3 regions of the Nocardioides sp. NPDC101246 genome follow, and region 3 is predicted to be linked to each of the others. Evidence: predicted binding sites of a transcription regulator. Region 3 holds the regulator's gene; each other region holds the start of a gene.

Region 1 (6,849 bases), on a different contig from region 3:
TGCGCGTGCACGCCTCGGTCGTGGTCCTGCTGCAGGTGCTTCTCGGCACCATCGCGACCAGCCTCCTGGTCGTGCAGCACCCCTTCCCCGTCACCGCCGTCGGCCGGGCACTGGTCACGGCCGAGATGTCCGAGGCGTACATCGCGTTCAACCCGTTCGACCTGCCGATGTCCGGGGCGGGGGTGGCGCCCTACCTCATCCCGGGCGGTGTCGCGGCGGTGCTGCTGGCCGACATCCTGGCCGTCTCGCTGCGCCGGCCGCCGATGATGGGGCTCGTGGTGCTGGGGGTCTTCACGGTGCCGTTCAGCATCATCGGCGCCGGTGGCTGGGGCGGCGTCTCCTGGGTCGTCTTCGCGCTCACCGCGACCTCGTTCCTGGTGATGCTGCGCCTCGACCGTGCCCAACAGCTCGGCCGCTGGGGCCGTCGCCTCGATGACGACCTGCCGGTGGTGCCCGCCGCCGGACCGGCGGTCATCGGCGTCTCCGCGGTCGTGATCGCCCTGCTCACCCCGGCGTGGCTGCCCAGCCCGAGCGTCTCTCTTCCCGGCCTGGGCCCGGGCGACGGCGACGGCCCCTTGCGAGTGATCAACCCGACCGTCGGGCTCTACGACGACCTGCGCCGGCAGAGCGACCAGGTGATGGTGTCGGTCACCCCCGTCTACGGCGACACCGAGACTCCCCCGTCCTATCTGCGGGTCGGGGCTCTGACCAAGTTCACCGGCACGGAGTGGACCTCGGGCAACCGCGACGTACCCTCCGATCACAGCGGGGTGGCCACCTTCGAGCCGCCGATGTCCGACCCGAGCCTGCTGGGCGAACCCACGACCTACCAGCTGCGGGCGAGCGCCAAGTTCCAGTCGACCTGGCTACCGATCTTCACGCACCCTCTCGATGTCACCGCCAGGGGGCCGTGGCGCTACGACGAGGACACCCTCGACTTCATGTCCACCGAGGGTAGGGACCAGACCGTGGCCGGGCAGAGCTGGCGGATGACCGCCGCCCCCGTCGAGCCGTCCCAGCAACGGCTCCTCGCCGCCGGCGACCCCGGCGTCGGCGCCCCACCGGGCATGACCGACCTGCCGCTGCTCCCCGACGAGATCGAGGAGATCGCCCTGGAGCGGACCGCCGGCCAGGACCGGCCGTTCGCCAAGGCGGTCGCCCTGCAGAACTGGTTCCGCCACAGCGGCGAGTTCACCTACAGCCTGGAGCGTGACGTCGGCTCCGACAGCGCGGCCCTGCTGGACTTCCTGACCGACAACAAGGTCGGCTACTGCCAGCAGTACGCCACGGCCATGGCCGTGCTCGCCCGCGAGCTCGGCATCCCGGCCCGGGTCGCCTTCGGCTTCCTCGGCGGCGACCAGGACGAGGACGGGGTGTGGCAGTTCCGCGGCCGCGACCTGCACGCCTGGCCCGAGCTGTGGTTCGAGGACATCGGCTGGATCCGCTTCGAGCCGACCCCGTCGGCCGCCGACACCAGCGAACCCGGCTACACCACGGGTGCGCTGAGCAATGCCAGCAACGAGCCGGAGGCGCCTGTTCCCAGCGCCGGCACGAGCGTCGCGCCGGTGCCCAACCGGCCGCAGCGCGAGGAGCCGGACACGCCGGAGGTCGCCGACACCGGCACCGAGGAGTCCAACGCCGGCGCCGTCTGGACCGGTCTGGGGATCGTGGCCCTGGTCGGCCTGATCGCGCTCGCGGCACCGGCCGTCATCCGGCGCCGGCGGCGTACGACTCGGCTCGCGGGCGACGCAGAGGCCGGCTGGACCGAGCTGGGCGACACCGCTATCGACCTCGGTCTGCCCTGGTCCGGGACCCGTTCACCGCGGGAGGAGGCCACCAGCCTGGCCCCGCATCTGCAGGGTCGCGAACCGATGCTCGCGCTGCAGCGGATCGTGACGGCCGTCGAGCGCAACCGCTACGCCGAGCATCGCGACGCCGCGGCGGTCGGGGACGACGTACGCCTGGTCTCGGCCACGCTCAGGGAGCACGCCGACCGGCGTGCCCGGCGCCGGGCACGCCTGTGGCCGGCGTCGGTCTTCCGCCGCCGGCCGGTGCCAGCCACCGACGGACCGGTCGCCCGGTCCGAGCGGGAGCTGATCTCCTCTTAGAGGTCGTTGTCGCGGCGGCGCTGCTTCCAGCGCTCGCTGGCCCGGTCGAGGAACGAGCTGCGGGGCGTGTGGTCCCCGTCGTCCTCCTCGACCGCGGCAGCACCACGAAGAGCGGTGAGCAGCACGGAGGTCGAGGCCAGCATCACCAGGAAGCCGACCACCCCGACGATCCACATCCGTGAGATCACACCGGTCATCAGCAACGCGACGCCACCGGCGAGCACGATGCCCGCGATGACCGCGTGTCGACGTTGGGCACGGCGCAGAGCCGTGCCTCGGAGGGCGGAGGCGAACTTCGGGTCCTCCGCCGAGAGCGCGCGCTCCATCTGCTCGAGCAGGCGAAGCTCCTCTTCCGAGAGTGGCACCGTACCTCCCATGTCCTGTTGGGGTGTCTCCAAGTCTAGGCTGGCCACCCTGAAGGCGGTAGTAAGCCCAGAAAATTCTTGCCCCTTGACGTTCTGCCCCATGGCACAACCAAGTCCGATTGTGTCAACCGAACAGGCAGGTGCGTCAACCCCGCCCCTGATCGAGCAGGCTCGCGCGGCGTACGAGGCTGGATCCGAAGCGTTCGGCGACCTGGTCGATGGCGCGGTCGGCCTCGGACCAGCCGCGCTCCCGTTCGCCGAGCACCAGCTGCCGGTCGGTGCCTTCGCGGGCGACCAGATGCTCGACCCGGACCCCGACCAGGCGTAGGGCCCGACCCCTGAGGTCGAGCTCGTCGTAGAGGCGGACGGCGGTGGCGTGCACCTCCTGGGTGACGTCGGTCGGATCGGGCAGCGTGCGGGAGCGCGAGATGGTCTTGAAGTCGGTGAACCGCACCGTCAGCGCGACGGTGCGGCCGACCGTGCCGGCGCGCCGCATCCGCCGGGTGACGCGGGCCGAGAGGCGCAGCAGCTCGCGGACGATGTCCTCGCGGTCGCACAGGTCGTGGCCGAAAGTCTCCTGGGCGCCGGTGGACCGGTCCGGCAGGTCGGGGCCCAGCCGCCCGGTCAGCTCGCGCCGGTCGGTGCCGGTGGCGAGCCGGTGCAGGTGGCCACCGAGGCGCGGGCCGAGGATCTGGTGGAGGGTCGGCACCGGGGTGCGGGCGATGTCGCCCACCGTCTCGAAGCCGAGCCGCCGCAGCCGGGTCCTCGTGCTCGGGCCGACACCATAGAGCTCACCGACGTCGAGCGGGTGGAGGAAGCCGGGGACGTCCTGCGGCCGGACGACCACGATGCCGTCGGGCTTCGCCTTGCGGCTGCCGACCTTGGCCACGCTCGGGGTGGGCGCGACGCCGACCGAGCAGGTGATGCTCAGCTCCTCGGCGATCTGGCGGCGGATCCGCTGGGCGATCGCCTCGGGGCTCCCGAAGAGCCTGGTCGCTCCCCGCACGTCGAGGAACGCCTCGTCGACACTGACCACCTCCACCAGCGGGGTGGCGCGCCGGAAGATCTCGCGGACCTGGTGGGAGACCTCGGCGACCTCACCGAAGTCGAGACGGACCGAGACGAGCTGAGGACACAGCCGTCTCGCCATCGAGCCCGGCATCGCGGCCCGCACGCCGTAGGCCCGCGCCGGATAGTTGGCACAGGTCACCACGCCTCGTGCATGACCCCCGACGACGACCGGCTGGTCCCACAGCTCGGGCTGGTGCCGGATAGCCACAGAAACGAAGAAGGCGTCCATGTCGACATGGAGGATCGGGGTGACTTCCGGAGCGCCAGCGGAGGAAGTCACCCCGATCCTCCAAGGACGCGGACCAGCGCTGACTCGGCGCAAATGTCCCGCCGGAGCGCTAGCGGAGGTGGGACCTTTGCGCCGCGTCGGCGCCGCCCGGCGAAGCGAAGCGAGCCGTCAGCGAAGCGAAGCGAGCAAATGCAGCTGCGAAGCCAACGGCAGATAGTCGGCCCGAGTAGAAGCCCGCTGCTCAAGCTCGACCAGCGCCGAGGTAGCCGCCGGGTCGACATCGAGCAGCGACCCAGGAACGTGATCCACGAAGACACGTACGCCACGAACGTCGGTGACCTCGAAACCGGCCACGCCCAGCAGCCCGGTGACCTCGTCGAGGGCGAAGCGGCGGCCGGAGCGTCCCTGCGGAGCGGTGTCGTCGAGGAGCTCTGCGGCCTGCGCGAAGTGGCCTGCCAGGGCACGGGAGAGGACCGCGGCGGTGCGCTGGGCGACCAGCAGGCTGAGCGTGCCGCCGGGACGGAGGACCTCGCGGATCCCCGCCAGTGCCGCAGCGGGGTCGGGAACGACCTCGAGGACGCCGTGACAGAGCACCACGTCGGCGCCGCTGGGGTCGGCGACGTCGGAGAGTGCGGACAGGTCACCCTGGCGCGCGTCGACGGAGACACCGGCCTCGCGGGCCCGGCGGTCGAGCGCGGCCAGCGCGTCGGGGCTGGGGTCGACGACGGTGACCCGGTGGCCGAGCGCGGCGATGCGTACGGCTGAGGTGCCGGTGCCGCCGCCGATGTCGAGGACGTCGCGCGGGCCGGAGGCCAGGACCGGGTCGAGCGCGTCCCAGACGGCGACGGTCCGGGCGCCTGCCCGGCGACTGGTGGAAGCGGAGCCAGCTGACATGAGGCCAAGCGTAGGCCCTGCTTCCCACCCTGCGTACGCCACACCTGAATCAGCCCACGAGGCGGTCGTGCCGCAGCCGGGTGGCCTGAGTGGTGTGGGCCATCAGCCCGAGCGACTGCTCGACGACGGCGAGGAACCGGTCGGCGTCCCGCACCTGCTCATCGGCCTCCTCCGCGGTGACCGCCCGAATGGAGCCGGCCTCCGCGGCGGCACGCTTGGCGGCGCCGGCGGCGAAGTAGTCGGCCCATTCGGAGAGCTCCGGCGCGACCTTCTTGAGCCGGACCCAGGCGTTCCACGGACGACGGCGCCCGGCGCGGCTCGCGGCCTCGACGGGGTCGGTGCGGGCGGCGATCAGCGCCGCGGCGGCCTGGAGGGCGGCGACATGAGCGATGGCGTACCTGCTCGGCACGTCGTCGGCCACGATCGCCTCCGCGAGGGTCTCGGTGGCTCGGAAGAGGTAGCTGTGCGTCGTGGCCGGCAGCAGATGCATCGGGTCGTCCTTCTCGCTCACGGTCGACCCCGCAGTGGACGGCTCCGACGGGCGTCGGGGGTCGAGGACGACGCCCGCCAGAGCCTGGTTGTTCGAACATCTGTTCGAACACGTGATCAAACTACACCCCGCCACCGACAGTCACAAGACGTTTCGGTGACGGGGCGTGTCGAGCCCTGCCGGGGTCGCTCAGTCGTCGGCGACGGCGCCGCGGATGAGGTGCGGCGGGTGGATGTAGCGGCTGTTGGCCGGCAGCCACATGACCACCAGCAGCCCCGCGGCGATGACGATCGCGATCGCGGTCAGAACGCTGATGATCACCGGCGGGCCGGTCAGGATGCCACCGACGCTGGCGACCGCGGAGATGAAGACCAGGAACGTGATCACGATGCGGGCCCACTCGAAGCCGTTGCGGAGGAAGACCGTGAGCACGCCGAGCATGATGGCCATCACGCCGAACAGGGTGATCGCGGGGGCGATGAACGCCGGCGCGCTGACCCGGTTGTCGTTGGGTGGGTTGATGAGGGCCTCGAGCCCCTCGGTCTCCAAGATGCGCTTGGCCGAGGCGTTGCCCTCCGCCCACGCGCGCACCAGGTCATCGGAACGCAGCACCATCACCACGACCACGACGGCGCTGAACGCGATCAGACCGACGATCAGCCGAACCGCCCACGTCATCTCCCGCGGCACGGGCTCAGCAGCGAGGGCTGCCACCTCGACGGTGGTCTCCAGGTCCTCGTTCACGACCACACCTTCGTTCTCGTCGGGTGTCGTCATGGTCATCCGGTCTCCTTGCGACGTGGGGGAACTCTGCGTTGATCAGCCCATTCTGCCGCACGGGGCACAAGGGAGGTAAATACCGATCGCGTGCGCTCGGTCTCGGGCCGGGCCCAAACTGTCGGTGTCGTACGCCAAGATGTCCCCATGGAATCTCTAGCGCTGACCTTCTCCAGCGGGTGGGCCAGTGGCATCAACGCCTATCTGGTCGTGCTGGTGCTCGGCATCGTGCAGCGCACGACCGGGGCCGAGGAGATCCCCGATGTGCTCGGCACCTGGCCGGTGCTGGCGGCAGCGGGGGCGATGTTCGTGATCGAGTTCGTCGCCGACAAGGTGCCCTACGTCGACTCCACCTGGGACTCGATCTCCACGGTGATCCGGCCCACGATCGGCGCGGTGATCGGCGTTCTGCTCGCCGGTGAGGCCGACTCGCTCAGCGCCGCCGTCGGCGGTGTCGTGGGCGGCACCTCGGCGCTGATGTCCCACCTGGTCAAGGCGAGCGAGCGGCTGGCGGTCAACTCCTCCCCCGAGCCGGTCTCCAACTCGGTGGTCAGCCTGGCCGAGGACGGCCTCGTCCTCGGCGTGGTCTGGTTCGCGACCGAGCATCCGTTGGCTGCCGCCGGCATCGCCGCGGTCCTGCTGGCGGCCGGTCTGGTGCTGATGTATCTCCTCCTCCGCGCCGTTCGTGGGGGCTGGCGCAAGCTGACCCGGCGCGGAAGACGGGGCGCTCCGCCGCCGCCGCCGGGACCCTCCGACGGCACCACCAAGCCCTACCCCGTCCAGTGACGAGCGTCGTCGTCCTCGGGGGCGGGTACGCCGGGATGGCCAGCGCCGCCAGGCTGGCCAAGCTCGGCCACTCGGTGACCCTGCTCGAGGCCTCCGGTGAGCTCGGCGGCGCCCTGGTGCCGGTGCGTG
Region 2 (6,849 bases), on a different contig from region 3:
GCACATCCTCGTACTGGGAGCGGTCGAAGACACCGAGGTAGCCGGGCTCCGGCACCGCCCTCTCGATCCGCCACAGGAAGTCCTGGGCCCGCTCCTCGTCGGTCGGTGCCTTGAAGCTGGTGATCTTCACGCCGACCGGGTCGACCAGCCCGACGGTGTGCTTGAGCACGCCACCCTTCCCGGAGGTGTCCATCCCCTGCAGGATGAGCAGCACCCGCCTGGGGTCCTCGCCCTCCTTCGAGGCGAACAGCTTGGTCTGCAGCTCGATCAGCGTCGGGCCGAGCTCGGCGAGCACCTGCTTGCCGGTCTCCTTGTCGGCGCCGACGCCGGGCGCGGAGTTGGTGTCGTACTTCCGCAGGTCCACCGCACCGGCCGGCAGCCGCAGCTCATCAAGAAGGCTCATGCATAGACGATAGTGCCGAGTCGGCTCGTTATGACGAGCCGACTCGGCACAGATCGATGTCAGGACGGGCCGACTCGGCGGGTCAGCCGAGTACGCGCCGAAGATCCAGCGAGCAGCCGACCATCGTGGTCGTCGAGCCGTCGGGCTGGGGTTCGTCGAACCAGGTGCCCTGCTCGAAGCCGACCTTGGCGAGCATCCGCAGGGAGGCGGCGTTGCGGTGGTCGGGGGCGGCGAAGCAGGCCGTCGCATCGGGATAGCGGCGCGCCAGCGAGGTGAGCCAGACCCAGGCCATCCGCGGCCCGATCCCGCGACCGACGAAGGCCGGCTCGCCGATCGCGTAGTCGAAGCCGATCGCGTCGGGATCGGGGGTGAGCAGCGCGTAGTCGGGCTCGTCGCTGATCCGGTAGTCCTGGCAGAAGCCGATGGAGCGCCCGTTGACCTCGATCACCCAGAACGTCACCGCGGTCTTGCCGTCGATGTCCGGGCCGTAGTTATCGGCCACCCACTCGGGCGTCGGCTCCCCGTCAACGGCGTACCACCGGTGCACGTGCTCGGCGTTGAGCCACCGGATCAGATGAGGCAGGTCGCCGCGGGTCATCGGCCGCAGCACCACCACCGGCATCGGGTCGGAGGAGAACTCCTTCACCTCACCGGAGAGGTCCACGGCGTACGCAGGCCGCCCGGCGATCCTCGTCGCCGCCGATGCCCAGCTCTCCCCCGGACGAGTCACGCCACCGAGACGGAGTGTCCCCGTATGGACCGCGACCGGCGTGAACATGCACCCAGGTTAACGCCGCCGGGTCAGTGGGCCTGGCCGCCGCGGCGGTCGACGAGCGGCGGCTGGGAGGACCACGGGAAGTCGATCCAGCGGTCGGTCTTCTTGTAGACGTAGTCGGCGTTGATCACCGTCCACGGCTTCTCGAAGATCACCGCCGTGCGGGCCTCCGCCACATGGCCCTCGCAGAAGTCGTGGACGATCTCCAAGGTCTTGCCGGTGTCGGCGACATCGTCTGCGATGAGCACCTTCATCCCGGTCAGGTCGACAGCCGCAGGGGTCGGCGGGAGCATGATCGGGACGTCGAGGCGCTCGTTGATGCCGGTGTAGAACTCCACGTTGACCGCGGACAGGTTCTTCACGTCGAGGGCGTAGCCCAGGCCCATCCCCAGGGCCAGACCGCCACGGGCGATGGAGAGCACGATGTCGGGCTCGTAGCCGCTGTCGACGACCTTCTGGGCGATGTCGCGCACTGCGGTGCCGAAGAGGTCGTAGGTCAGGATCTCGCGCTCTTGCTGCTCACTCACAGATCGGATTCTGACACGAGACCGCCGGTGCCATCGTCATCGGCCAGAGCCAGCTCCTCGCGAACGATGCTGTAGGCCACACCGGCGCCGTATCCCTTGCGGGCGAGCATCCCGACCAGACGCCGGGTCTTGGTCTGGTCGTCGAAGCGCTCCAGGGAGCGCAGCTTGCGCCGGACCATCCGCCGGCCGGCCTCGCGCTCGTCGTCGGGGTCGATCTCGTCGAGCGCGTCGCGGGCCACGTCGTCGTCGATGCCCTTGCGGCGCAGCTCTTGGGCCAGTGCCCGTCGGGCCAGACCCTTTCCGGGCTGTCGGCTGGCGATCCAGGCCTTGGCGAAGGCCTCGTCGTCGATCAGGCCGACCTCTTCGAAGCGGTCCAGCAGCCGTGTCGCCAGGGCCGCCGGAACCTCCTTCTTCTCGAGCTTGTCGGCGAGCTCCTTGCGGCTGCGCGCCTGGCCGGTCAGGGCGTCGAGGAGGATCTTGCGGGCGATGGCCTCGTGGTCGGGCTCCGGGTCGTTCTTGGGGTCTGCGGGATCCGCAGGGCGGGGCTTGCGCGTACGCGACCGTGTTGGTCTCGACTCGCCGTCGCTCCTTCGTCGCGACGACGGCTCGACCGACGGGGGCGACGGTTCGACCAACGGGGTCTTGCCGGCCCAGGCTTCTACGCCGAGCGAGACGTCGCCCAGCCAGTCGGGCGCGGGCCGTTCGTCCACCCAGGGATCCTGGGTGGACGAACGGTCAGGCCTTGACGAAGCCACGGGTCAGCCGGTGCCTGTGGACCTAGAAGTCCTCGACGCCGGCGGGCTCGGCCGCGGGCGCCTCGCCGTCAGCCGGGGCGTCGACCGTCGGCACGACGCCGAGCTTCTCCAGGATCCGCTTCTCCAGCTCGTTGGCCAGGTCGGGGTTGTCCTTGAGGAAGTTGCGGGAGTTCTCCTTGCCCTGGCCGAGCTGATCGCCCTCGTAGGTGTACCAAGCACCGGCCTTGCGGACCAGGCCCGCCTCGACACCGACGTCGATCAGGCCGCCCTCGCGGGAGATGCCCTTCCCGTACATGATGTCGAACTCGGCCTGCTTGAACGGCGGGGCCACCTTGTTCTTCACGACCTTGACGCGGGTGCGGTTGCCGACCATGTCGGTGCCGTCCTTGAGCGTCTCGATCCGGCGCACGTCGAGCCGCACCGAGGAGTAGAACTTCAGCGCACGACCACCGGTCGTGGTCTCGGGCGAGCCGAACATCACGCCGATCTTCTCGCGCAGCTGGTTGATGAAGATCGCGGTGGTGCCGGAGTTGTTGAGCGCACCGGTCATCTTCCGCAGCGCCTGGCTCATCAGTCGAGCCTGGAGGCCGACGTGGCTGTCGCCCATCTCGCCCTCGATCTCGGCCCGCGGCACCAGCGCCGCGACGGAGTCGATGACGATCAGGTCGAGCGCACCCGAGCGGATCAGCATGTCGGCGATCTCCAGGGCCTGCTCACCCGAGTCCGGCTGGGAGACCAGCAGGGCGTCGGTGTCGACGCCGAGGTTCTTCGCGTATTCCGGGTCGAGCGCGTGCTCGGCGTCGATGAAGGCCACGATGCCGCCGGCGCGCTGCGCGCTGGCGACCGAGTGGAGGGCCACCGTCGTCTTACCCGAAGACTCCGGACCGTAGATCTCCACGACCCGCCCGCGGGGCAGACCGCCCAGACCCAGCGCCACGTCGAGCGCGATCGAGCCGGTCGGGATCACTTCCAGCGGAGCCCGGGTCTCATCGCCCAGCCGCATGACCGAGCCCTTGCCGAACTGCCTCTCGATGTTGGCGAGAGCGGCGTCCAATGCCTTCTCGCGATCACCTGCCGCCATGTTCTTTCCTTCCTGAGGGGAAGACTTCTTCCCCTTGCCTGCCGCTTGTCCACGTGTCTTCGTCGTCATCAAGGCAGACGCTAGACGGGACCACCGACAGTTTTGAACGGGACCCTCTGGCACGGTGTTTCACGACCCGGTTTTTGCCTGGGCGATTGCACGAACCACGCTCCACCTACTACCACACACTAGCCCGAACAAGCGTTCGATGTGAACACCTGTTCGGGCGTGTCGAGGTCGTCGGATCCTCAGTGGCCCTGCATCTCGACCTGCTCGGCCGGAGCAGGGCCGTCACCGATCTCGTCGGCGATGGCGACCGACAGACCACCGAGCATGAACGCGATGATCACCGCGGCGAGCGCGCCGGTGGAGAAGGACGGAATGAAGCGGCGTACGCCTTCCTGGACCGGCGCCGCGCCGTGGAACTCGTGCGTCAGCGCGTGTCCCTTGCCCCGCTGGAGCAGGTATCGGTTGACCGGGAAGGCCGCCACGAAGGCCACCGCGAGTGCGATCATCATCCCCACCCAGAACACGACGTTGACGAGCCCGGCCTCCATCGCGCCGGGGATAAGCGCCATGACCAGGTTGTCGACCAGCTCCATCGTGGCGATCGAGAGGGTGTCGGCGGCCAGCACGACACTGAGCGCCGCACCGACGGCCATGCCCGACTTGAGCAGCGGCAGCGTCGAGAGGGCGTAGCCGAAGACGAACGCGAGCGCGACAGCCAGGGCGATCGTCCACCCGGTGCCGAGCCCGATCGCGGTGCCGATCATCAGACCGGCGATCTCGCCGATCGCACACCCGGTGAGGCAGTGCAGCGTGGCGCTGGCCGCCATCGCGTTCACCCCGGATCCGCCGCCGTGCGCGGAGTGGTCGCCGTGGCCCCCGTGCATCGCGTGCTGATGTCCGGCGTGGTCGTGCCCGGCGTGCAGGTGCTCGTCATGCGACATCATGTCGCTCCCTTGCTCGATCGTTCGGTGTTCCTACGCCTCAATTCATACCCCATGGGGGTATGTAATCGCAAGTGATATCTGCCTCGGGAGCCCGCTTTGTCCAACCGCTGACGACTCCCTAAGGTGTGCGGTGTGTGGACAGCGCGAGGACGGCGGCGGACGACCCGGGTTGTCGCGCGCGCCGGTCTGCTGGCGGCGGTCTTGGTCACGGTCGCCGGCCTGCTGGCCATGCACGCGCTGAGCCTGCACGGCACCGGCACCGACGGCGAGCACGGCACCTTGAGCCTGCCCGCCGCACACGTCGAGCACACCCACGCTCTCGACCACGCGGCCACCGGTGCCGCCGACCACACCGGTCACCAGGGCGGGGACGAACATACGGCGATGGTGCTGTGCGCGGCGTTCCTGCTCGCCGCAGGCGCGCTGCTCCTTGGCGGGCTGTGGCGGCGTACTCCTGCCTGGTGGTTCTCACGGGCGCGGTCCTGGTCACGGACCATCGGGTCGACGCCCTTCACCACACCTCCAGCGACAGGCCCACCACCGGAGTGGGCCTACTCCGTCATCAGGTGCTGAGCGGCCCTGGACCCACCCGCCACCGCGGGTAGGTCAGCGATGCCCGAGACAGCACATGACAAGGAGAACCAACAGATGCGTATGCAACGACCCCTCATCCGCTCGACCTGGGCCGCGGCCGGCCTGGCCGTACTGCTCACCCTGTCCGCCTGCGGCGGCAGCGACGAGGAGGCAGAGAAGCCCCAGAAGCTCTCGGAGACCGAGTACAACAAGGCCGACGTCACCTTCGCGACCGAGATGATCCAGCACCACGCCCAGGCGATGGCGATGGTCGACCTGACGATGGACCGCACGCTCGACCCCGAGGTCCAGGAGCTGGCCGACGCGATCCGCGCGGCGCAGAGCCCCGAGATCGAGACGATGTCCGGCTGGCTCCTGCAGTGGGGCGAGGACGTGCCCGCGACGATCCGCGACCACGTCAACGGCGGCCACGAGGGTCACGGCGACGACGGTGACAGCAGCATGTCCGACTCGATGGAGGGCATGGACGCGGACATGCCCGGGATGATGTCGGCCGACGACATGGACGCCCTGGAGAAGGCCTCCGACGCCGAGTTCCAGGACATGTGGCTGGAGATGATGGTCGAGCACCACGAGGGTGCTGTCGAGATGTCCGAGATCGAGCAGGGCGAGGGCCGGTTCAAGCCGGCCGTCGACCTGGCCGGGACGATCATCGAGTCCCAGTCGACCGAGATCGACACCATGGAGAAGCTCCTCGGCTGAGGATCCCGACAGGGGCAGGGCCCGCAGCCGCGGGCCCTGCCTTCTCAGGCCGCCCGACGGGCCACGTACGCAGCCCCGAACAGCACCGCCACCAGCAGGATCGTGCCGAGCGCGAGCGCCGGATATCCGGCCAGGTCGACGACGACGCCCGACACCGCCCCGGCGGCGGCAGCGGCGACGCCCATGATCAGGTCGGCGGTGCCCTGGACGTCGGCACGCACCTCGAGCGGGGTGTGATCGGCGACCGAGGTGGCGGCCGCGATCGTGGCCAGCGACCAGCCGAGACCGAGCAGGAAGAGCCCGGCGAAGATCCGCCCCGAGCTGCCCTCCGGCGCCGCGGCGCACAGGACCAGGGACACCAGGAGCACCCCGCCGCCCAGCGCCATCACGTCGGCCCGGCCGACACGGTCGGCGAGCCAGCCGGCGACCGGCGCGAAGGCGAACATGCCCAGGACGTGCCCGCTGATCACCAGTCCGATGATCTCCAGGCCGGCGCCGCCGTGCTCCATGTGGAGCGGGGTCATCACCATCACCGCCACCATCGTGGCGTGCGCCGCGGCCTGCCCGACGACCGCCGCCGCCAGCGCGGGACGCTCCCGGATGACGGCGATCGCGCGGCGCCAGCTCGTGGTCTCGACAGGCTCGACCACCGGCGAGGAGTCCGTGGCCGGAGCACCCTCCCGGGCGACCAGCAGCGGGTCGGGTCGCAGGAAGACCCCGACCACCAGCGCTGCGGCCAGCATCCCCATCGACCCGATCGCGAACGGACCGGTGAGCACCGGGATCCCGACGGCGTCGGAGAAGATCTCGGCGACGCCGGTCAGGTTGGGGCCGATCACCGCACCGAACGTCGTGGCCCAGACCACGACCGACAGCGCCCGCGCACGGCTCCTGGCGGGCGCCAGGTCAGTGGCTGCGTAGCGCGCACCGTTGTTCGCCGCGGTGGTCGCACCCAGCAGCAGCGCCCCGACCAGCAGCAGGATCATCGAGCCGACCACGCCGGCCAGCACCGCCAGCAGCCCACCGGCCGCCCCGAGCAGGTAGCCCGCCACCAGCCCG
Region 3 (6,849 bases):
CGTGCTCGGCGATGTAGGCGACGATCGCCTCGATCTGCTCGGCCTGGTAGCCCATCTTCTTCAGCGCGCGCGGGATCACCTGGTTGACGATCTGCATCGAGCCGCCACCGACGAGCTTCTTGAACTTGACCAGCGAGAAGTCGGGCTCGATGCCGGTGGTGTCGCAGTCCATCATGAAGCCGATGGTGCCGGTCGGCGCGAGCAGCGAGGCCTGCGCGTTGCGGAAGCCGTTGACCTTGCCGATCTCGACGACGTCGGACCACACGCGGGTGGCGGCGTCGATGATGTTGCGGTCGACCGGGTTGATCGAGCGGACCGCGTCGTTGGCGGCCTGGTGCTTGCGCATGACCCGCTGGTGGGCCTCGGCGTTGCGGGCGTAACCGGCGTACGGACCGACGACGGCGGCCAGCTCGGCCGAGCGCTTGTAGCCGGCACCGGTCATCAGCGAGGTGATGGCGGCGGCCATCGTGCGGCCACCCTCGGAGTCGTAGCCCAGACCCATCGCCATCAGCAGCGCGCCGAGGTTGGCGTATCCGATGCCGAGCTGGCGGTAGTCGCGGGTGGTCTCGCCGATCGCCTCGGTCGGGAAGTCGGCGAAGCAGATGGAGATGTCCATCGCGGTGAAGACGACCTCGCAGGCCTGCTGGAAGCGCACGGCGTCGAAGGTGTCGTCGTCCTTGAGGAACTTCAGCAGGTTCAGCGACGCCAGGTTGCAGGAGGAGTTGTCCAGCGACATGTACTCCGAGCACGGGTTGGAGCCGGTGATCCGGCCCGTCTCCGGGTTGGTGTGCCAGTCGTTGATCGTGTCGTCGTACTGCAGACCCGGGTCGGCACACTCCCACGCGGCGATCGAGATCTTGCGGAACAGGTCGCGGGCGTCGATCTCCTCGATGACCTCACCGGTCGTACGCGCCCGGAGGCCGAACTTCTTGCCCTCCTCGACAGCGCGCATGAACTCGTCGGAGACGCGCACGGAGTTGTTGGCGTTCTGGTACTGCACGGACGAGATGTCCTTGCCGCCCAGGTCCATGTCGAAGCCGGCGTCGCGCAGCGCGCGGATCTTGTCCTCCTCGCGCGCCTTGGTCTCGACGAACTCCTCGATGTCGGGGTGGTCGACGTCGAGCACGACCATCTTGGCCGCGCGGCGGGTGGCGCCACCGGACTTGATGGTGCCCGCGGACGCGTCGGCGCCGCGCATGAAGGAGACCGGACCGGAGGCGGTGCCGCCGGAGGACTTCAGCAGCTCCTTGGAGGAGCGGATGCGGGAGAGGTTGAGACCGGCACCGGAGCCGCCCTTGAAGATCAGGCCCTCCTCCTTGTACCAGTTCAGGATCGAGTCCATGGAGTCGTCGACCGAGAGGATGAAGCAGGCCGAGACCTGCTGGGGGGACTCGGTGCCGACGTTGAACCAGACCGGCGAGTTGAAGGCGAAGTGCTGGTTGACCAGCAGCCAGGTGAGCTCGCGACCGAAGAGGTCCGCGTCGGCCTCGGAGGCGAAGTAGTCGTTCTCCTTGCCGGAGGCGACGTAGGTGTTCACGACCCGGTCGATCAGCTGCTTCAGGCTCTGCTCACGCTTGTCGGTGCCGATGGCACCGCGGAAGTACTTCGTCGTCACGATCGTCGAGGCGTTGATCGACCAGAAGTCGGGGAACTCGACTCCGGTCTGCTCGAAGACGGTCTCGCCGGTCTTCCAGTTCTTCTGGACGACGTCGCGACGCTCCCAGGTGATCTCGTCGTAGGGGTGGACGCCCTCGGTGCTGAAGATCCGCTCGATCTTCAGCCCGGCGCCTGCCTTCGCCGATGCCTGTGCCTCTGCTGCCGTGTCTGTCATTTCGTTCCCCCTGTTGTCATCGATCGCTGTGCCGTACTGCTGGTCGGTGCTGATGGTGGAGTCTCCTGTTGCGCCCTCACGGGCTTCGTACGTCTTGCTGAGCTGTTTCGTTGGTTGGCCCGAGCAGGTCGCTTCCCCACGGCCTGCCCGGGCCGGTCTGTGTGTCCCGTGGGACCTAGTCGGAGCCCACCGGGGCCTCGACCGGATGTTCTGCCTCGTAGTCCTTGACTTCCCGTTCCGTACGCAGCATCTGGATCTCGCGCTCGAAGTCCTCCGCCGAGCCGAAGGCCCGGTAGACGCTCGCGAAGCGCAGGTAGGCCACCTCGTCGAGCTCGCGCAGGGGCGCGAGGATCGCCAGCCCCACCTCGTTGCTGGGAACCTCGGCCAGCCCCTGGCTGCGCAGCGCCTGCTCGACCTCCTGGCCGAGGCAGGCGAGCTGGTCCTCGGTGACCGGCCGGCCCTTGCACGCCTTGCGTACGCCGTGCACCGCCTTGTCGCGGCTGAACGGCTCCGCTGCGCCGGAGCGCTTGGCCACCATCAGCTGCATCTGCTCGACGGTCGTGAACCGCTTCCCACACTCCTGGCAGACCCGGCGGCGCCGGATCTGGCCACCGTCCTCGGCCACGCGGGAGTCGAGCACCTTGGTGTCGCTGTGTCGGCAGAACGGACAGTGCACGGTCGAGCCCCTCTCGTGAGACCTGTGGATCCAGGCCGTCTCAGCGGCGGCCCGAGCCTGTGGAACCTGTGGATATGAGCGTGAGTCCCTGTGGAACAACACCCCCATCGCTGTGGGCCATCCGCCTGTTCATGTGAACTAGATGTGGATAACTACAGCGGTGTAACTACTAGATGTAGTGGTAACCGTACGCCCGCCCCCACGACGATGCAAGCGAGCGACGCGTTTACCCGCGCGTCCGGCGTGTCGCGGGCCAAACACCGAAAGATTCCGGTTCAGCGGCGCCGGACTGGGCTGGATGAGTAAGAATGGCCCCCGTGACAAACATCTCCGGAGGAAATCGCGTCGGGTCGCGGAGAGGCACGCGCCCCAGAAGCGGTCCCCGGCCATCTTTCATCTTGCCTGCGATCGCGACACTGGCCTTCCTCGTCATCTGGGGAGTGCTCGTGTGGGTCGCCGTCGGTTTCGGGGCCGACGCACGGGGAGGCGATTCCGGCGCCTGGGCGAAGCTCGCCGTCGCGGCGGTCGTTGCAGTCGCCTGCCTCTTCTTGACCTTCACCTTCGCCGGGAAGGCCTGGCGGGCCTTCTCCGGCTCCCCGACCCCGCCACCCACCGACGACTACACCGGCAGCCACTCCAACGCCTACGTCGAGGAGCAGGACTACTCGGACACGACCTACTCCGACCAGCAGGTCTACTCGGAGCAGGCCTACCCGGAGCAGGACTACTACGGCACCGGTTCCTACGGCTACGACGACACCGGCTCCTACGGCCGGCACAGCACCGACACCGGGAGCCAGCCGCCCTACGGCGACACCGGATCCCAGTCGTCCTACGGCTATCCCGGCAGCGATCAGGGCTACGGCAACACCGGCAGTCGGGCCGCCTACAACACATCGTCCTACCTGCCGCCGACCACCCCGCCGCCTTCCCCGCAGCCCTACTACTCGAGCCCGCCGACGCCGACGTCGACGCCACAGAGCACTTCGGGGTACGGCTCGCAGGGATACGGCACGGACAGCTACCCCACCCAGCAGGCCGGGTCCGGGCAGTATCAGTCCGGCGCCTACCAGACCCCGACCGGCTACGAACAGACCGGTTCGAGGGCTCGGCTGACCCAGGACCCCGCCGCGACCCAGGCGATGCCCGCTCAGCGCCAGCCCCAGAGCACGCCGGTCGAGCCGGACGACGAGTGGCCGCCGCGGCACGGCACGCGCAACAAGCAGTGGCCGCCGGCCGAGCCGGACACCCCCTACCGCGGGCGCCACTGACGAAGACACAGCGAGAGTGCTGCAGACGCTTCCCATCGTCTGCAGCACTCTCACTCTTTTCCCCGGGTAGCCGGCTGCCAGGGGTCGAAGGTGCAGCCGGACATCTATGGCGGCCCTTACGGCGCGGTCGGGATGATCAGGGTCTGGCCGGACACGAGCATCGAGGACTCGAGGCTGTTGAGCTCCTTGATCGTCTGCTCCATCTCCCGAATCGAAGCGTCGCTGCCGGCGACGGCCTTCGAGGAGATGTCCCAGAGCGTGTCGCCATCGCTGACGACCATCGTGTGGGCGGAGGGAGCGGGGCTTTTTTCGGCACCACCCTCCACGGCGAACGCCACCCGCGCTCCGATGAACGCGATCCCGAAGAGCACGACGAGCGCGAATGCGAACACGACGACTCGTCCGCGACGGGTGAGCCGAACGGTCGAGCGACGCACCTCCCGCACCGGACGGGGCGGCTCGGCTACGGGCAGCACATAGACTGTTGCACTCATCTCACGGCCTCCTGATCACAAGTCTCTCGATCACGTGTTCGATCGAGCACATGTTCGAAGGTAGATCACGTGTTCGAACAACGCAAGTAGCGACGCCCAGAATTTTCGAACGCCGACACGCGCCGCCCACGAGGTCGAACAAATGTTTGATGTCGTGGTGCCAGAGGGACTAATGTGGTGACATGACCACGCAGAAGACAGGCACCGGATCAGGCGGTTCGAAGAAGAGCCGCGTCCGCGAGTTGCCCGACGGGCCGCCGGACGCGACCGGGCTCACGCCGCGTCAGCAGCGCATCCTCGCTCACCTGCGCGACAGCATCGAGCAGCGCGGCTACCCGCCCAGCATGCGCGAGATCGGCGCCGCGGTCGGGCTGACCAGCACGAGCAGCGTCGCCCACCAGCTCCGTGCGCTGGAGCAGCGTGGTCTGATCCGCAAGGATCCGAAGCGACCGCGCGCCCTCGAGGTCTTCCTCCCCGAGGTGATGGCCCACCGCAAGGCCATGTCCGGCGAGGAGCCCGACTCGACGATCAGCGCCGAGGCCGACATCAACCCCAACCCCGACGCAGCCATGGTCCCCCTGGTCGGGCGGATCGCGGCCGGTGGCCCGATCCTGGCCGAGGAGACCTCGAGCCAGCAGAGCGTCGAGGACGTCTTCCCGCTGCCCAAGCAGCTGGTCGGCAACGGCGACCTCTTCCTGCTCTCGGTCTCGGGTGACTCGATGGTCGACGCGGCCATCTGCGACGGCGACTTCGTGGTCGTGCGCCAGCAGCCGACCGCCGAGAACGGCGAGATCGTGGCCGCGCTGATCGACGGCGAGGCCACGGTCAAGACGCTGTCCCGCAAGGACGGCAAGGTCTGGCTGCTGCCGCACAACGCTGCGTACGAGCCGATCGACGGCACCCACGCCACGATCCTCGGCAAGGTGACTGCGGTCCTGCGCAGCCTCTGAGCCCGCCCCGGGGAACGGCCCGGGAACACTGCGTGATTTCAGCCGCCGGCCCTGTCAGGGCCGGCGGCTGCGTCTCGTCCACCTGCTCGAGCCGAGCATGCTCGACCCACGCTCCACCCGCCACGGCAACCGGAAGCAACCGGCTCCATCGCGTCACGCAGCAGGTCTAGGCCGTGTCCGCCGGACACAGCGGCGCTCTGCGCTTAGACTGCCCAGGTCTGCCTTCCCGAACGTCTGGTATCTCATGCGAAACATTGTCCGCCGGATCAACCGGAAACAACGCTCCCTCGTCTTGATCGCAGGCATGGTCGCCGCGACATTCGTCGCCACCATGCCCGCAACCGGTTCGACCCCGGCGACCTCGGTGAGGACCGGCGGTGACACCAGCGCCGAGCAGCCGGTGACGGAGAAGGTGGCCCGGGAGGCGCTCGCCGCGGCCAAGAAGGTCAAGCGCAACCAGTCGGTGCGCGGCGCCCGCCAGGTCGTGCCCGGGCGGCACATCGCCGGCCGGCCCGACGCGACCATCGCGCTGACCGACCTGTGGAACGCCAAGGACGCCCTGGACGGCTCCAACAAGGCGGCCGCGCGTGAGCTGCTCGCCCGCCCCCGCACCGCGACCCAGACCTGCAGCGACGTGGTCTGCGTCCACTACACGCCGGGCAAGGGCGGCGACCGCGCCTCGACGGCGTACGCGACCCAGGTCCGTGACGTGGTCACGAAGGTCCACAACCTCTACGTGCAGGCGGGCTACCGCAAGCCCGCGGCCGACAAGTCGGTCACCCCGGGCAAGGTCGACATCTACCTGGAGAACCTCTACGACGAGGGCTACTACGGCTACTGCGCGCCCGAGACGAAGGTCTCCAAGACCGCCGCGACGGCCTACTGCGTCCTGGACAACGACTACGCCACCAGCGAGTACGGGTCGTACAACACACCCACCGAGAACCTCCGGGTGACCGCCGCGCACGAATACTTCCACGCGGTCCAGTTCGCCTACGACGCCGGCGAGGACCGCTGGATGATGGAGTCCACCGCGACCTGGGTCGAGGACGAGGTCTACGACAGCATCAACGACAACCGGCAGTACCTCGGCTACGGCCAGCTCGAGGACCAGCGCAAGCCGCTGGACAACTCCTACGCCTCCAACCTCGGGATCTACGGCAACTGGATCTTCTTCCGCTACCTGTCCGAGCGCTTCGCCAAGGAGCGCGGGACGCTGCCGGAGGTGGTCCTCTCGATCTGGAACCGAGCGCCCTCCACCTACTCCACCACCGCCATCCGGCAGGCGCTCGCCGCCCGCGGCACCACGCTGAAGCAGGAGTACGTCCGCTTCGCCGCCGCCAACCTGGCCCCCTCGAAGACCTACAGCGAGGGCGGGGCCTACTACCCGCCGGTCTATGACGGCCGCACCGCGCTGCCCGCCAAGCGACAGACGGTCGACGGCAAGTTCACCCTCAAGCACCTGACGTACGCCTCCCAGCGCCTCGTCCCGAAGAAGGTGGGCAAGGGCTGGAAGCTGCGCGTGAAGGTCGACGTGGCCCGGCCCAGCGCCAACGCCGCCGTGATCAGCGTGTTCCGCACCGACGGCACCCGCGGCGTCTACTACCTCAAGCCCAACAGCAAGGGC

What was found. The regulator LexA, encoded in region 3, represses DNA repair genes until DNA is damaged. The targets are predictions, from matches to a motif close to TCGAACANNTGTTCGA.
Region 1: a site for LexA is predicted at 5,250-5,265, ahead of ACIRON_RS04080 (SAV_6107 family HEPN domain-containing protein). Genes of this name have one in related genera too.
Region 2: a site for LexA is predicted at 3,735-3,750, ahead of recA (recombinase RecA). Genes of this name have one in related genera too.

Annotation. Positions count from the first base shown of each region.
Region 1 covers NZ_JBIWNX010000002.1:196,459-203,307, forward strand. Annotated here, with positions in the region: gene ACIRON_RS04060 (transglutaminaseTgpA domain-containing protein) at 1-2,108, shown strand, start outside; gene ACIRON_RS04065 (DUF3040 domain-containing protein) at 2,105-2,473, opposite strand; gene dinB (DNA polymerase IV) at 2,619-3,824, opposite strand; gene ACIRON_RS04075 (methyltransferase domain-containing protein) at 3,942-4,667, opposite strand; gene ACIRON_RS04080 (SAV_6107 family HEPN domain-containing protein) at 4,717-5,178, opposite strand; gene ACIRON_RS04085 (hypothetical protein) at 5,347-5,940, opposite strand; gene ACIRON_RS04090 (DUF4126 domain-containing protein) at 6,082-6,720, shown strand; gene ACIRON_RS04095 (phytoene desaturase family protein) at 6,627-6,849, shown strand, end outside.
Region 2 covers NZ_JBIWNX010000012.1:11,722-18,570, reverse strand. Annotated here, with positions in the region: gene ACIRON_RS21170 (PPK2 family polyphosphate kinase) at 1-403, opposite strand, end outside; gene ACIRON_RS21165 (GNAT family N-acetyltransferase) at 486-1,181, opposite strand; gene ACIRON_RS21160 (phosphoribosyltransferase) at 1,205-1,705, opposite strand; gene ACIRON_RS21155 (regulatory protein RecX) at 1,702-2,415, opposite strand; gene recA (recombinase RecA) at 2,483-3,541, opposite strand; gene ACIRON_RS21145 (DUF4396 domain-containing protein) at 3,790-4,491, opposite strand; gene ACIRON_RS21140 (DUF6153 family protein) at 4,627-5,067, shown strand; gene ACIRON_RS21135 (DUF305 domain-containing protein) at 5,143-5,790, shown strand; gene ACIRON_RS21130 (MFS transporter) at 5,835-6,849, opposite strand, start outside.
Region 3 covers NZ_JBIWNX010000018.1:88,104-94,952, reverse strand. Annotated here, with positions in the region: gene ACIRON_RS26670 (vitamin B12-dependent ribonucleotide reductase) at 1-1,831, opposite strand, end outside; gene nrdR (transcriptional regulator NrdR) at 2,007-2,507, opposite strand; gene ACIRON_RS26660 (hypothetical protein) at 2,906-3,778, shown strand; gene ACIRON_RS26655 (LysM peptidoglycan-binding domain-containing protein) at 3,895-4,272, opposite strand; gene lexA (transcriptional repressor LexA) at 4,455-5,222, shown strand; gene ACIRON_RS26645 (MXAN_6640 family putative metalloprotease) at 5,527-6,849, shown strand, end outside.